One region of the Roseateles sp. SL47 genome, then DNA from elsewhere that is predicted to be linked to it. Evidence: riboswitches for the same ligand, from Rfam matches in the RefSeq annotation. Region 1 holds a riboswitch; each other region holds the start of a gene.
What was found. Region 1 has a riboswitch for cobalamin ahead of OU995_RS01625 (energy-coupling factor ABC transporter permease). Riboswitches for the same ligand answer to the same signal wherever they lie in the genome.

Region 1 (5,368 bases):
CGATCAACACCAATCCACCCAGCACGGCGACGGCGCATTGCAGCCGCCAGCGCGGATAGCTGGCGGGCAGCACACGGAGTTCGCCATTGAAGTTGCGGGCATCCGCAGCCGCCTGCAGCGCACTGGCGCGGGCCCAGATCTGCACCGCCATCCGGCTGATCAGCAGTGCGCTGGATCGCAAGGCCTGACGGCGTCCGCCATAACCGAGCCGCGCACGCTGCGCGGTCAGGCCGTCCTGCATCGCTTCGGCCAGCACCGCCTGCATGCGGTAGGCCAGGGCCATCAGATCCAGCAGCAGGGCCGGCACATGCAGCCGGCGCAGCAGCCCCAGCAGATCGCCCAGCGGCGTGGTGAGGACCAGCAGCAGCAGGGTGGTGCACAAGGCTGCGGCACGGCTGACAATCATGGCCACCTGAGGCAGCAACTCGGGCGCGAGCCGCCAATGCAGACCGCTGTTCCCAGGAGCCAGCGTCACCAGCATCGTCAGGCAGGAGATGCACAGAAAGCCCAGCGGCGCCAGCGCCACTTTCAGATAGGCCTGCATCGGAACGCCCGCCGCCACCACAGTGAGTGTGGCCATCAGACCCGCGAGCGCGAGGGTGGTCCAAGGGGACGCAGCCAGCCAGGCCGCCGCCATGGCGCCGCCACAGAACAGGGCCTTGGCCGACGGCGCCAGGGGGCGCCACCGGCTGGCATAGGCCAGACGCTCAATGCTCACGGCGACCGTTCTGAGTGGGCGAGGGCATTCCTTCAGCGTCGACATCGGGCCGCCGGTCATGGGCCACGGAGATGCGCAGCTCCGCTGCGGCATCGACCGCATCTGCCGTATTGTCCGTAGCGGTGGCCGTACCCACCACATGGCCAGCAGTGGCAGCCTTTGCCGCCGCCGCACGTGCCCGCGACAGACCCAACCAATAACCGATCACCCCGGCGCCCGCTGCCGCCTGCAACGCAAACAGCAAGGACGCGATTTCATTGCTGGACGGTTCCAGCACCGGGCTGAACCAGGGTTTGTAATCCGGTGCGATCTGCGTGATGGCTTGCTGGGCACGGCTGTCCGCCCCTTCAAACAGCTCCCCTTCCGCGCCGCTGGCATTCGCCGGAGCCTTGCTCACCCACATCAGTGGGAGCGCCGTCAGTGCAAGCACCGCTGCCCACATCGTCCAGGTCGCGACCCGGCTCATTGGGGTGGCCGGCGCCTCGCTCATCGTCTCACTCACGCCATCCGATATCGGTGGGCGGATGCGCTGGCTCATGGTGCCGCCCTCCGCGCATGGGCCAGCACCGGCATGAGCCGCAGCTCACGCGCATTGAATTGCGCCATGGCATTCACGACCAACACCGTCAACAGCCCTTCGGTGATGGCCAGCGGCAGCTGGGTCAGCGCAAAGATGCCGGCGAATTTTTCGAAGGACAGCAGCACACCGCCCACCGGGTCCGGAAATGCCAGCGCCAGTTGCAGCGACGTGGTGACATAGGTGGCGAGGTCCCCCAGGCAGGCCGCCAGGAAGACGCACAGGCTGCGCCCCATCCCCAGCGCACAGCCCAGGCGGAACACACCGTACGCCACAAAGGGCCCCACGATGGCCATCGAAAAAACATTCGCCCCGAGCGTGGTCAAGCCGCCATGCGCCAGCAGCAGGGCCTGGAACAGCAGCACCACAAACCCCACCGGCACCATGGCCGCAGGCCCGAACAGCAGGGCCCCCAACCCCACGCCGGTGGGATGCGAACAACTGCCGGTGACCGAAGGCAGCTTCAGCGCCGACAGCAGGAAGGCAAACGCGGCACTGACGCCGAGCAGCATGCGGTGCTCGGGATGGGCGCGCAGGCGGCGGCCCATGGAGGCCAGGCCCCAGGCCAGAAAGGGTGCGGACGCCACCGTCCACGCAAGCGCATGCTTGAAAGGCAGGAAGCCCTCCATGATGTGCATTCGATACCTCCCGTCGAATGGTTCAAACTCGACACCAATCACGGGAGCTACGGCGGCAACATCAGCAACCACAAGGCCATCAAGGGCGGTGCGGTACCGACAGCGGCTTCCCTCGCCCCGGGGAATGGTGCTGACATCTCGCCATCGGGCCGGTATTCTGGCTCGCCGTCATCCTTGCCTGCGCCTTCCCGTGACATTCACAGTGGCTGGTATGCAGGTTCGTCTGGCTTACAGCAGCGGGGGCTGCACCGGACTGGTGGTGGGGCCTTGCGATCCCACCACGTCACCGGTTTCCCGTTTAACGCTCTTCCCCATCGGAAAGAACGCACCCAAGGCGAGGCGGATGTTAACCGCTTCGGGCGGTGGCGGGCATCTCGATCAACCCGCGACGCGGAATTGCTCGGTCACCGCCGCACCTTCCATGGCCGGGTCCGACACTGACGGCTGGCCGGTCTCGATGTGGCCCGCAAAGCGGCGCAGGAAGTCCGCCTGGCCGCCCACACGCACCGAGACGTCATACCAGTGGGCGCTGGTGGACACCGGAATCCGCAGTACGCTGCTGCTGCGTGACGGCACATTCACCGTCTGCGCCGGGACTTGCCGGTACTTGTTGTGTACCAGGGTGAAGCTGGCAGCCACCGGGCCGGTGTTGGTGAGCGTGAGCACCAGTTCACCGCTGGCCGGCTCGGCGCGGGCTCCCACATCCGGGTTGGGCTGGCCGGCGGCGGCCGCGCGTCGGGCATTGCCTGCCAGGTGGCGATGGAAGCCGTTGGGGCCCATCACCCACAGGTCGTAGGCACCACTGCTGGCCGGCGTGAAGCTGCCGGTGAGCTGCTTGCCCGGTTCCACCGTGTAGCGGCGTGGCAGCTCCGGGAGACGCAGGCGGTCGTACACATGGAACACCGCAGCGGCGCGGCCGGTGTTCTCGAAGTTCAGAGCGACGGTGGAGGCCCCCAGCGCGGCGGCCGGTGCAATCCGGGCGCTGACCTGCAGGTCATAAGGCAGTGGCCGTGCGGGCCGCACACCCGTGGCCTGGCTCGGTGCAACCACGCTGCCGGGAAGGACCGGGGTGGTGGTGCCGGGCAGCGCGCGGGCCCGGTTTGCCAGTGCGATGGTGGTGGGCAGCTTGGAGAAGAATTCGCTGTCCTCCGGGTCGGCGAAGTTGAAGCAGGAGGTCAGGTCACCGGCCACGGCGCGGCGCCAGGCGCTGATGTTGGGCTCCATCACGCCGAAGCGGGCCTCCACAAAGCGCAGGAAGGAGGTGTGGTCCGCCACCTGGGAGTTCACCCAGCCACCCTTGCTCCAGGGTGAGATCACATACATCGGCACACGCGGGCCCATGCCGTAGGGGCGGTGCAGGGTCTGCGGTGCGGAGCCATTCAGAATCTCGTGGTACTCACCGGTCGTGTCCACCGTGGAGGCACCCGCGAGCAGGGCCTTGGCGGGGTCCGCATCCCAGGCCACATACGACGGTGCGGCCGGGGGCGGCACATGGTCGAAGAAGCCGTCGTTTTCATCGAAGTTGACGAACAGCACGGTCTTGCTCCAGACCTCCGGATTGGCGGTCAGCGCATCCAGCACCTTGGCGGTGTAGTCCGCGCCCTGGGCGGGGCTGGACGGGCCGGGATGCTCGGAACCCTCGGCGGTGGCCACGATCCACGACACCTGCGGCAGGCGGTTGTTCAGCACGTCCTCGCGCAGCAGGTCCAGGTCGCGCGTGGAAATGCCGCGGTCTTTCAGGGCCTGTGAATATCCCGGGCGCTGATACCAACCGTCGCGGAAGACCTTGAAGCCGGCCAGCGAGTTGTCCGTGAAGTTGTCGTCCATGTTCTGGTAGACCTGCCAGCTGATGCCGGCGGCCTGCAGACGCTCGGGATAGGTCGTCCAGGTGTAGTCATCGGCGGGATTGGCGTTGAACCAATCGTGGCTGTTGTCGGTGGACGGGCCATTGCCTTTGCGCAGCGGGTCATTGGTGCCGGTCCAGAGAAAGAGCCGGTTGGTGTTGGTGCCCGTCTGTGTGGCGCAGTGGTAGGCGTCGCAGAGCGTGAAGGCATTCGCCAGCGCGTACTGGAAGGGCAGGTCGGCCGACTGGTAATGCCCCATCGAATGGTTCTGCTTGGCGCGCGGCCAGGCATTCATGCGGCCCTGGTCCCAGGCAGCCTGGGCATCGGTCCAGGAGTGGGGCGTGCCGCTCACCCGCATCACCGAAAAGTTCTGGGTGGTGTTGAGGTGGAAGGGCGCAATCGCCGGCACGGCGGTGCCGGCCACGGTGGGTTGCGTCCAGACGGTCTTGCCGACGATGCCGGCGGCCGGTTGATCCGCGACCGGGATCGGGAACGGATCGGCAAAACCACGCACGCCGTTGAGCGTGCCGAAGTAATGGTCAAACGACCGGTTCTCCTGCGTCAGGATGACGATGTGCTCCACATCCCGGATGGTGCCGGTGCGGCGGGCTGCGGGGATGGAGAGGGCGCGTGCAATGGCGGGCGGAAAGCTGGCCAGGGCGGCGGTGGCGCCGGCCGTGCCGGCCATGGCGCGCAGAAACTGCCGACGCGCGGCGGATGGGGAGGGCGAATCGGAATGGGACATGGCAGGGCTCCTTGGGCTCAGGCGTGGCGACGGCGGCGGGCGACAAAACCGACCAGCCCGAGGCCGGCCAGGCTCAGCACGGCGGTGGAAGGTTCCGGCACGGCGGCGGTGAAGGTCAGGTCGTCCATCACGAAGTTGGCCGGGTCGTTGCTGCGGAAGACCAGGCGGTCCAACAGGCCGCTGTAGCTGGAGGCGAGGAACACCGGCGAGGCGCTCAGGTCCAGCGTGGCCGTGCTGGCCACCAGGGTGCCGCCGCTGTAGAGGTCGATGGTGACGGACACGCCCTCATAACCGGCGAACCAGGCCCCGGCGAAGCTGCTGGCGGTCTGGAAGCGGACCGCGCTGGTGTCGGCGCCGCCGTCCCAGCCCAGGGTGGCGCGGCGGTCGCCGGAATGGGCCGCAAACGGCGCTTGTTCACCGGCGTACTGGAACCAGCTGCTGCCCGACCAGTCGAGCCCGCCGTAATGGACCGGAACATCGCCGTCGTCACCCAGATCGTCGAAGGTGAGGACCGTGGCCGACGCCAGCGACGGGAGCAGCGAGGTGGTCAGCGCCAGTGCAAGCGGCAGGGCCAGGCGGCAAAGTTGGGGAATGGAAAGACGCGGGATGGAAAGACGCGGGATGGAAACACGCATGAGGAAAGCTCCTGAAGATCGGACCTTGGGGGCGGTCGGCAGGGGCAGGGCCCTTGTGCGCGCCGCTGCGAGCCGGCTGCATCTTCAGGAGGGCGTTTGACAGTCGGGTGAATGCTTTGTGTCAATGCCGGAGCGGCGGCGAGGGCATCGGCGGCGTGTCCCCGGAAACGGTGCTGTTACCTGCGCTTCAAGAGGCTGTCATTCGGCGGCG
Region 2 (5,368 bases), 2.4 Mb from region 1:
GCCGGTAATCCGCAAAGCGCGCCTTCACGCCATATTGCGGCAGCGTGTGGGCGAGCAGGTTGTAGGTCCCGCCGTACAAGGCGCTGGAAGCGACGATGTTGTCCCCGGCCTCGGTGATGGTCAGGATGGCATAGGTCACCGCCGCCTGCCCGGACGCCACGGCCAGCGCGCCAATGCCGCCTTCCAATGCCGCGAGCCGTTTCTCCAGCACGTCATTGGTGGGGTTCATGATGCGGCTGTAGATGTTGCCCGGCACCTTCAGATCGAACAGATCGGCGCCATGCTGGGCGCTGTCAAAGGCGTACGCCACCGTCTGGTAGATGGGCACGGCCACGGCTTTGGTCGTGGGGTCGGGGGAATAACCACCGTGGATGGAGAGGGTTTCGAAACGCCAGGAGGACACTGGCGTGGACGAGTCGGGCTGGGACATTCGATGCTCCGGCGTTGGGGATCGTGAGAGGCTAAAGGGACGCCTCCAGCCCGCCAAATCAGCTTTACGCATGAGGTCATGCGCTGGGTGACGCGTGCCCGCCCGGATCCCGCGGATCCCGGATCCCGGATCCCGGATCCCGGCGCCGGGCAGCCGACGTATGCACAGCACCTCACGGCTGGCCGCATCAGGTCTGCTATCTTCTGCCGCCGCCCTAGCGCGGACCCACAGAGAGAAGCTGCCCTGAGAGCGCCCATGCACAACAATCGATCACCGTTCCCTACCGCCCTGCAAGCCGCCCTGCTGTTGCTGGCCACCCTGGTCTTGGAATATCTGCTCAGTGCAGCGTTCTACGACGCCCGCAACAGCCTGGGTCTTACGGGTGAGCAGATGTCGGTGCTGGTGACGGTGCTGGGCAACGGCATTGTCATTTCCGTGGCCATGCACCTTCAGGGCTGTGCCTTTCGCGACCTGATCCAGCCGGGCGGCACACCGTGGCTGCCCACGCTGGTGCTTGTGGTGCCGCCGGTACTCCTGCTCACCCCGCTGATCCTGCTGTTGGACACCACGCTGATCAGCGCATTGCAGTCCCTGCTGCCGCTGTCTGCCTATGAAGTGGCCACGTTCAGCGCCATGAACTTCCAATCCCTGCCCATGGCCCTGGCGGTCTGTGTGGTGGCGCCGGTGGTGGAAGAGATGTTCTTCCGGGGTGTGCTGCTGCGCGGCTTTCTCCAGCTCTATCCACGCGCTCGGGCCATTGGTTACTCCGCCCTTTTCTTTGGCGTGGCCCACCTCAACATCTATCAATTCTGTCTGGCCTTCTTCCTCGGCCTGCTGCTGGGGCTGCTGTATGAACGGGGCCGTTCTTTGCTGCCCTGCATGGCATTACACGCCGCGCTCAACACCAGCGTCTATCTGTTGAGCAGTGGCACCGACACATCGGCTGCAGACGACTCTGCTGGCAGCACGTCTCTCACGTGGCTGGTTGCGCTGTTGCTGGCCGCCGCAGGGGCTTTCGCACTGCAGAAGGTACTGCGCTTGTGGAGCCCGCCCAGGCAGGCTGCTTGAGCGTGCCCGGGCCGGTGCGTCCGTACACGGCGTGAGTCAGAAGCTGCGGCGCAGGGTCAGCCGCAGCGTGCGCGGCTCAGCCGGATGCACATGCCGATCCGCCACCGGCGCCGCTTCCCCCGGCAGTCGAGACTCATAGAAGTATTCGATGTCGTTGACCTTCCGATCCATCAGGTTGAACACGTCCAGCGACACCTCCGTCTTGGGGCCAAAGCGTCGGCTGACACGCAGATTGGTCGTCAGTGACGAGTGGGAGCGTACGCTGTTGTCCTCCACCAGCGCGGCGCTGCCAAGATAGCGCCAGTTCAAGCTGGTGGACCAGGGGCCCAACTCGCTCAGGGTGAATCCCAGAGTGGCCACCTGATCGACCGCATTCGGGATGCGATTGCCGGCAGGGTCGGCATCGGCAAAACGGGCATGCGTCCAGGCGAAGTCCGCGTCAATCAACAGCCAGGGCACCGGCACATAACGGTTGTTCCATTCAATCCCCCGTCGCCGGCTGGGGCGATTGGCCTCGGTCGCGCCTGCGTCCCCCACATAGACAAGCTCTGAATCGAAGTCGAGCTTCCACAGCGCCAGGGAGCTTTGCAAGCCCGGCCACCATTCGCTGCGCAGCCCCAGTTCATAGCCCCGGGCTTTCACCAGTCCCGGTGCGGGATCCACAGCCGCCGTCACGCCGCGGGCATCGTTGCTATGGAATCCGCGCCCCGCGTTCAGAAAGACCTCGGTGCGAGCCCAGGGCCCCAGCACCAGTGAGAATTTCGGAGAGGCCAGCGTCTGGCGCGCACTACCAGCAGCGGCGTCACCAGCAGCGGCGTCACCAGCAGCGGCGTCACCAGCAGCGGCGTCACCGGCGATCGGGGTCACCCGGAACCGCCCCTGGTCCGCCCGGACCCCCACCACCATGCGGGCCCAGGGCGACAGCTCCAGGCTCGTCTGTCCGTAGAGGCCCACAAGCGTCTCGCGGATCCGGTCTTCGCGGGTGACTTCGGTGACCACACGCTCCTCGGTCTGGAACAGGCCCACCCGGGCGCGGTCCTGGCGCACCTGCAGCCCCACTTCGGTCCGGGCTGGCCAGTGGCCCAGCGTGTGGTCCACAGCATGGCTGGCCCGCAGCCCATACACCTGGCGGTCATCCTGCTGGGAAGACTGATCGCCGGTCTCGGGCCGCTCCAGCGCGTAGGTGAAGTTGGAGAACAGGGCCAGTTCATAGTCCATGGCGTAAACCGCCACCTGGCTGCGTTGGCCCTCTTCATCGTGCACCCACTCCGCCGACAGGCTGGTCCGCCGCGTGCGACCTCCATCACTCGGGTCGACAGCATCAAACCGGCCAAACGGACGCCCCTGCCAGGTGCCGGCATCGATAAGGCGCTGCGGCACCTGGTCGGTCGAGCGCCAGTCCGCGTGATAGTCCATCAGGCTGACGCTCCAGCGATCAAGCCCTGCACGGCGGGACAGACTCAGCACGAGGTTGCGCCGATTCAGGTCTTCCGCGAGTGTCCAGGGGCCGTCATTGCGCATCAGCTCCACCGCCCCCAGCCACTGGACACCCGCCCCCAGGTCAGCGGAGCCTGCCGCCAGGCCCCTTCGATAGCCCCCCTCCCCGCCGGCCAGCGAAACCATGGGAGCCTCCATCCGCTGTTGATAGACGATGTCCGCCGACCCGGCCGCTGCGAAGTCACCATTGGGCGCGAAATACGGGCCTTTCCGATAGTCGATGTGATCCACCAGTTCGGGAATCAGGAAGTTCAGATCGGAATATCCCTGCCCATGCGCATGGCTGGGGATGTTGACCGGCACGCCATTCACCGTGGTGGCGAAGTCGGTGCCGTGATCCAGATTGAAACCGCGCAGAAAGTACTGGTTGGCTTTGCCGTCTCCGCTGTGCTGGGTCACCATCAGCCCAGGCACGAACTCCAGAATTTCCCCCGGCCGCAGCGCGGGCCGGCTTTTGAGCAATTCAGCGCGGATGGTCCCCTGGGAGGCCGCATCGGAGCTGCCGATGCCGTTGTCGTAGTGGCGCCCCTGGATTTGCACCGTCTCCAGGCGTTTCTGCACCGTTGTGTCGGCGCTGGAGGTCGCCGGGCTGTCCGCTTCGGGCTCGGCCCAGGCACAGGCGCTGGTGAGGAGCAGGCCGGCCAGCACGCTGGGGCGAATGCGCACGCCATGAGGGGCTTTCGCAGCGTGAGCCCACGGGGAGATCCGTGGCAGTGTCTTCAGTCTCGTCATTCTCATCATTCCTTCCACCTGCGTCCCCGCAGGCGTGTCGGTGCTGATGCTGAGAAATGAGCGCGACCCGGGCTGCGCATGGGGCGCGCAGCCTCGACGGCGCGCCGCACCCCGCAGCATCCGGAGCAGTCGCAGGCCGGTATCCGGGCTCGCGGCTTGAGTCCGTTGCACCCAGGCAATCAGACCCTGCGCCCTGACCTTCCCAGGCCGTGAGGCCCAGTGGCTACCGGTGATGGACACCGATCTGAGGACGCTTTCAACCGCCGACCGTTGCGGGGGCAGCACAGGCATTGCACTACAGCGTGCGCACCTGTTTCCCGTTTAACCCGACCGGCCAGCGGTCAAGCACCTTCGACTGAAAGACGCCGACCGCCCCTTCAAAGGGCACCGTCGGCGGATGCGGAGTGTAAGCGAGCCTTCATCTCCCCCATCCATGGGCCCTGGACAGCAAGACAGGCGACAAGTTCAGCATTTTTCCGATTCCATGGCAGTCAAAACGCCGGGATATTGGGGGGCGCGTATCCACTGAGGTCGACATGACGAGCACCTACACCGCCACAGCCGCCATCACCCCCACCCCGCCCCTGTCAGTGGGCCAATTCATACCCAGCGACACCCCCAGGCCGGGCGTGGGCCTCTGCCTGTCCGGAGGCGGTTCGCGGGCCTGCTGCGCGGCCATGGGACAGCTGCGGGCCCTCTCCCATCTTCAGCTCAACGGGGCAAGCCTCCTGTCCCAGGTAACGGCCCTCTCCTGTGTCTCCGGTGGTTCCTGGCTAGGCGTGCCCTACGCGTTCCTGCCCGCCGACGGCACCAGTGACCGCGATTTCCTGGGGGTTTACAACGCCAACCAGTCCGCCCTGAATCCCATCGATCTTGGCGACATCGCACCGGGCAATGCGGGCTATGCCATGACCTCGGAGATGTTCTCGGTCGAGGGCATCGCACTCACGGCGCTGGAGCTTTATGCCCTGTCCCGCTGGGAGGATCCCGCCAATCCCCTGCCCGCCAACCTCCTGTGGCAGGTGGTGATTGCCAGCCACATTCTTCACCCTCAACAACTGGCCTCCAGTGGCGAGAACTACGCGCCGAACGACACCTTCACGGCGAATGAAGCGTCGCTGGCGCGAATCCGGGAAAACAATCCAGCATTGGCCAACACCACCACCTACACGTTTGCATCCGGGGCTGGACGAACCCAGCGGCCGTTCCTGATCTGCAACATGGGCATGCTCCAGAACCCGAGCGCGGCGGCCGATGCGCCCTTGATTCCCGTGCAGGCGACCGGATTCTTTGGCGGCGTGGTGGGGCACCCCGATGCCACGGATGCCAACGAGCTCCCGGTGGGTGGTGGTGGCATTGAGACCTTCGCGGTGAACTCCATTTTCCTGGGCAGCCGCAACAACCAGGCGTTGGTGGGGCAGAAACGTCCGTGGTCCTTGACCGACATCATGGGTTGCAGCAGCGCTGCGTTCGCCTTCTACGTCCATGAAAAGATCAAGGAATGGCAGAACGATCGAACCAAGTTCCACACGGATCTGGCCCTGCGCAATCCGCATCTGCATCAGTGGATCGATCAACACCTGCCTGCTCGACATCAGGCCCAGGCCAGGCTCCTGGCCAATGGCCACCCCGACCTCGAAG
Region 3 (5,368 bases), 500 kb from region 1:
CGCCTGCGTCACGCCGGCAAGGTGCCCGGTATTGTGTACGGTGCTGGTGAGCCCGCTTCCATCGAGCTGGACCACAACGCCCTGTTCCACGCCCTGAAGAAGGAAGCTTTCCACAGCTCCCTGCTGGACATGGAACTGAACGGCGCCACCACCAAGGTGCTGCTGCGTGACTACCAGATGCACCCGTACAAGCAGCAAGTGCTGCACGTGGACTTCCAGCGCGTGGACGCCACCACCAAGATCACCAAGAAGGTGCCGCTGCACTTCGTGGGTGAAGCCGAATCGCCGGCTGTGAAGACCGACAAGGGCACCGTGAACCACGTGGTGACCGAGCTGGAAATCACCTGCCTGGCCCAGCAGCTGCCCGAGTTCATCGAAGTTGACCTGAGCAACCTGACCATGGGTCACTCGGTGCACGTGAACGACCTGAAGCTGGCCAACCACATCAAGATCGTCACCCACGGCAAGCCGAACCCCGTGATCGCCACGCCGGTGCCGCCGGTGGTGGAAGAGATCGTGGTCGCCGCAGCTCCGGCTCCGGAAGCCAAGGGCAAGAAGAAGAAGTAATCTTCTTGCGGTTCCCCCCAAGGGAACGCCCTCTTCAGAGGGCAGCAGAGGCCCCGCTCAGCGGGGCCTTTTTCATGCCCGCTCCACTCGATAATCACCCCATGATTCGACTCTTTGTTGGCCTGGGCAATCCCGGCACCGAATACGAAGACACCCGCCACAACGCCGGGTTCTGGTGGATCGACACGCTGGCACGCGGCCTCGGGGCCACGCTGCAGGCGGACCGCAACTACCACGGCCTGGTGGCCCGGGTGAACAACGCGCCGGGCGCGGCCGGTCCCATCTGGCTGCTGCAACCGATGACCTACATGAATCTGTCGGGCAAGTCGGTGGCGGCCTTGGCCCGATTCTTCAAGATCGCCCCCGAGCAGATCCTCGCCATCCATGACGAGCTGGACATCCCCCCGGGCGAGATGAAGTTCAAGCAAGGCGGCGGCAACGGGGGCCACAACGGCTTGAAGGACATGCAGGCGCAACTGGGCTCGCCCAACTTCTGGCGCCTGCGGCTGGGCATCGGTCATCCGGGCCACAAGGCAGAGGTGGCCAACTATGTGCTGCGCAAGCCCCCGCTGGCCGAACGGCAGTTGATCGACGACTGCATCGGCAAGTCCATGGAGGCGCTGCCCTACATGCTGCAAGGCGAGTTGGCCAAGGCGCTCACCAAGATCCATGCCAAACCGCCGCGGCCGAAGCCGCCGCGGCCGGAACCGGGCGCTGGCAAGGAATCTGGCGCTGGCAAGGGCTCGGACACCAGCCAAGCATCAGCGGCTGAGAAGGCATCGGGGGGGGACAAGGCGCTCGGCGCCGCGAGGGGATCCCATACTGGTCAGGCATCGGACGACCATAAGGGCGACCATAAGGGCGACCCCAAGGTCAACAACAAGGGTGACCACATGGCCGGCCACCAGGCCGAAAGCCAGGCTCAAAGCCAAGCCCAGAGCCAAGCCGAAAACCAAGCCGACAGCCAGGCCGAGCACCAGGCCGACCACCGGGGCGACCACCGGGGCGAAAAGCCAGGCCCACACAGCGTCTGACGCCATGCGCCCCACCCGTCTCTTCCTGACCGCCCTGCTGTCCGCAGCCTTGCTGGGCGCACCAGGGGCGGGGTGGGCGCAGGACCGGACCCAACGCTACTACCGCTGCGGCCCCAAAGGCCAGGACTTGCGCGACACCCCCTGCCCGGCCGGTGCGGCTGGCAGCGCGGTTGATCTGCCGGAAGACACGGTCACGCCCGATCAAGTGCGTGCGGCTCGTCAGCGCACTCAGCAGGAAGCCAGAGACCTGGACACGCTGCAGCGGGCCCGGGAGAAATCCGATGCGCAGGCGCGCACGGGGGCGGCGGGCATCAACGGGCTGAGCACCTTGCGGCCCAGCGCTGAACCAGCGTCGCGTCAGGCGCGGGACAAACCCAAGCCCAAGCCGCCGAAGGGGCCGGCAGCGCCGAAGCCCCCAAAGCAGCCGAAGCCGCCCAAAGAGCCCAAAGAGCCCAAAGAGCCCAAAGAGCCTAAGGAGTCTAAAGCCCCCAAGGCACCAAAAGCTCCCAAGACCCAGGAGTCGCAAAACGGGGCTCAGGCGTCCGACCCGCCCAAGCAGTCAGTTGGCGCCAGCAAACCCAAGGCACCCAAGAGCCCAAGGCGACCCAAAAATCCCGAGGCACTGGCGGAGGGCCAAGCACCGTAGCACCCGGTCCCAAGCCTCTACCTCTGCCTCTGCCTCTGCCTCTTCCTATTCCTCTGCCACTGTCCAGCCCCGACCCCCTGCCCGTTAGAATGCGCCTTGTTGGTGCTCGTGCAGGCATTGCGCCTGTGCAGTTAAACGGGAATCAGGAAGCCGATGCTCCATCGGAGCGTCAGCCAACCTGAGCTGTCCCCGCAACGGTAAGTGGCCGCCGGCCCTGCCGATCACAGGCACGCGTTGTGGCCGCCCTTTCTTGATGACGGGGCCTCTGGCCCGACGCGGGTCTGTGCTCAGCCTCCGGCACTGTCTGTCCTCATGTCCACTGGTGCTCGCACTGGGAAGGACGCAGGCATCGCGCCACCAGCCCGGATACCGGCCAACAGGAGGCCAGTTGCGCAAGCGGCTGGCCGTGTCACGGGTGCCTGCGGGGAAGCTGGCGTCCGTATCGCCTGCTGATTGCCTACATGTCCCGCTGTTTCCTGAGCGTCCGGCCCCGCGCCCGCTCGCTGCTTGCGCTTGCCCCTCTCACACTGGGCTGCACGCTGGCCGCTCATGCGCTCGCCGCTGACACGTCTGCTGCAGCTTCTGCGGTAGCCACCTCGGCTGTTTCGACAGCGGCTTCTAATGCGGCTTCTAATGCCGCTTCCTCGGCTGCTTCCACTGCTACTTCAACTGCTGCTTCTACTGCCGCCTCCATTTCGGCTCCCACCGTTGCTACGACAGCAGCTGTTGACGCCACACCGACCGACGTCGCCGCGAACGCCTCCCGCTCCACGAACACCACCTTGCCGCTTGCATCGCCGTCCCACAAGCTCGACGAAGTCACCGTCACCGGCTCCCGAAGCCCCATGCGCCTGGCCGATGTGCTGGGGGACCTGACCCTGATCAGCCGCGCCGACATCGAGAAGCAGGGCTATGGAAGCCTGCCGGATCTGCTGCGCAATGTGGCCGGCATAGAAATGACCCGCAACGGCAGCGCTGGCGCCAACACCAGCCTCTTTGTGCGCGGCGCCGAAACCCGTCACACCGTGGTGTTGATCGACGGCGTACGCATCGACTCCCAATCCACCGGCGGCGCGGACTGGCAGAACATTCCCCTGTCTCAGATCGACCGGGTCGAAGTACTCAAGGGCCCCGCCAGCGCCTTGTATGGCTCCGACGCCATCGGCGGCGTGGTGCAGATCTTCACCCGCCGCGGCAATGGCCGCACGCAGGTGGAACTGGGCATCGGTGCCGGCAACCTGGGCACCAGCCGAGCGGATGCCAGCATCACCGGGGGCACCCGCCAGTTCGACTATGCCGCCACCCTGGCGGTGGACCGCGGCACCGGCTTCAACAACTATGTACGCACCGGCACCAGCAGCTCCAATCCGGACAAGGACGGCTGGCGCAACTACAGCGGCAGCCTGCGGCTGGGCGGACAACTCAGCGCCGACCATCGCCTGGAGGCCGTGGCCTTCAAGAGCCGCACCAACAGCGCTTACGACGCCAGCAAAACGGCGGACGACCGCAACATCACCACCACCGAAGCCGGCCGCCTGGCCTGGACCGGGCAATGGTCGACCGCCCTCTCCACCGAGCTGAGCCTGTCCGAATCCCGTTCCGAGCTTGAAACCAAGCCGACGTCCCTCTACCTCACCCAGACCCGGCTGCGCACCGCCACACTGCAGAGCTTCTACCGGCTGGACGAGCATCAGCAGATCAACGCCCTGCTGGAACGGCGTGAAGACCGTTTGGTCAACGGCAGTCTGGTCCGCCAGGGCAAGGACACCCGCAGCGACAACGCCGTAGGCCTGAGCTATCTGCTCACCGCAGGCGCCGCCAGCCTGCAGGTGCATGGCCGGCATGACGATGACCAGCAGTTCGGCGGCGCCAACACCGGCACGCTGGCGGCGGGTTATCGGTTGGGCGCCGGCTGGCGGGCCACCGCTTCGGCCGGCAACGCCTTCCGCGCGCCCACGCTCTACCAGCGCGGCAGCATCTATGGTCCGGACCTCAGCCAGCCCGGCGTGGAGGCCCTGCGTCCCGAGCGGGCCCACAGCGGGGAACTGGGCCTTCACTGGTCCGACGACCGTTACGACCTCGGCATCACCACCTACCGCAACAAGGTGCGCGACCTGATCGCCTTTGGTGCGGCCGGCACCTGCCCCTCGAGCACCGGCTGTTATGGCAACGTCTCCCGCGCCACGCTGCGTGGCACCAGCCTGAAGGCCGGCGCCCAGCTCGGCATGGTGCATCTCAGCGGACATCTGGATTTCAGCGACCCGACCGACGACAGCACCGGCAACACCCTCATCCGCCGCGCACGCCGCTTCGGCAGCCTGCGGGCCGACACCCAACTGGCCGCATGGACCCTGGGCGCGACCTTGCAGGCGTCCGGTAAGCGCTGGAATGACGCCACCAACAAGACGCGTCTGGGCGGATATGGGCTCGTGAATCTCGACGTGCAACGCAGCATCACCCGGGACTGGCGGGTGCAGTTGAACATCGACAATGCCTTCAACCGCAGCTACCAGACAACCACCTACTACGCCCAGGCGCCACGCACCTGGATGCTGACCCTTCGGTATGCGCCTTCGTTCTGACTTCCACATCCCCACTGCACCGTGCCGGATTCCGGCCCGACAGCGGTAAGCCCAAGGACCTCTCTCATGGCGGCACATCAGCTCATCGTCGGCGGCCAGCGCAGCGGCAAGTCGCGGCAGGCCGAGCGGCTGGCGCAACGGTGGCTGGCCACGCCCGGTCACCAGGTCAGCATCATCGCCACCGCATTGGCCCATGACGAGGAGATGCGGCAGCGCATCGCACACCATCAGGCGGAGCGGCCCAAGGGCTTTGAAACGCTGGAGGAGCCCTTGCAGTTGAGCGAGGCCCTGCGGCAGCACGCCTCTCCCCGTCGCCTGTTGGTGGTGGACTGCCTGACGCTGTGGCTCACCAACTGGCTGATGCCGATGACCGGCGAGCCGCGCCTGGAGGACTGGCGCACCGAATGCGCCGCCTTGCAGCAGTTGCTGCCCTCCCTGTCTTCGCCGGTGATTTTTGTCTCCAACGAAGTGGGCTGGGGTGTGATGCCCATGGGGCGTGAGGTGCGGGCCTATGTGGATGAACTCGGCCGCCTCAACCA

Region 2: linked by a shared signal. The riboswitch ahead of OU995_RS19205 (TonB-dependent receptor) and the one ahead of OU995_RS01625 (energy-coupling factor ABC transporter permease) in region 1 are both predicted to bind cobalamin.
Region 3: linked by a shared signal. The riboswitch ahead of OU995_RS27085 (TonB-dependent receptor plug domain-containing protein) and the one ahead of OU995_RS01625 (energy-coupling factor ABC transporter permease) in region 1 are both predicted to bind cobalamin.

What each region holds. Positions count from the first base shown of each region.
Region 1 is NZ_CP113068.1:401,265-406,632, reverse strand. It holds gene OU995_RS01635 (CbiQ family ECF transporter T component) at 1-718, opposite strand, end outside; gene OU995_RS01630 (energy-coupling factor ABC transporter substrate-binding protein) at 708-1,256, opposite strand; gene OU995_RS01625 (energy-coupling factor ABC transporter permease) at 1,253-1,933, opposite strand; cobalamin riboswitch at 2,063-2,281, opposite strand; gene OU995_RS01620 (phosphocholine-specific phospholipase C) at 2,312-4,522, opposite strand; gene OU995_RS01615 (PEP-CTERM sorting domain-containing protein) at 4,540-5,157, opposite strand.
Region 2 is NZ_CP113068.1:4,424,815-4,430,182, forward strand. It holds gene OU995_RS19195 (O-acetylhomoserine aminocarboxypropyltransferase/cysteine synthase family protein) at 1-430, opposite strand, end outside; gene OU995_RS19200 (CPBP family intramembrane glutamic endopeptidase) at 686-1,498, shown strand; gene OU995_RS19205 (TonB-dependent receptor) at 1,535-3,727, opposite strand; cobalamin riboswitch at 3,844-4,095, opposite strand; gene OU995_RS19210 (hypothetical protein) at 4,264-5,368, shown strand, end outside.
Region 3 is NZ_CP113068.1:6,292,729-6,298,096, forward strand. It holds gene OU995_RS27065 (50S ribosomal protein L25/general stress protein Ctc) at 1-567, shown strand, start outside; partial or broken gene pth (aminoacyl-tRNA hydrolase) at 669-1,283, shown strand; gene OU995_RS27075 (hypothetical protein) at 1,606-2,247, shown strand; cobalamin riboswitch at 2,331-2,640, shown strand; gene OU995_RS27080 (hypothetical protein) at 2,795-3,076, opposite strand; gene OU995_RS27085 (TonB-dependent receptor plug domain-containing protein) at 3,093-4,829, shown strand; gene cobU (bifunctional adenosylcobinamide kinase/adenosylcobinamide-phosphate guanylyltransferase) at 4,896-5,368, shown strand, end outside.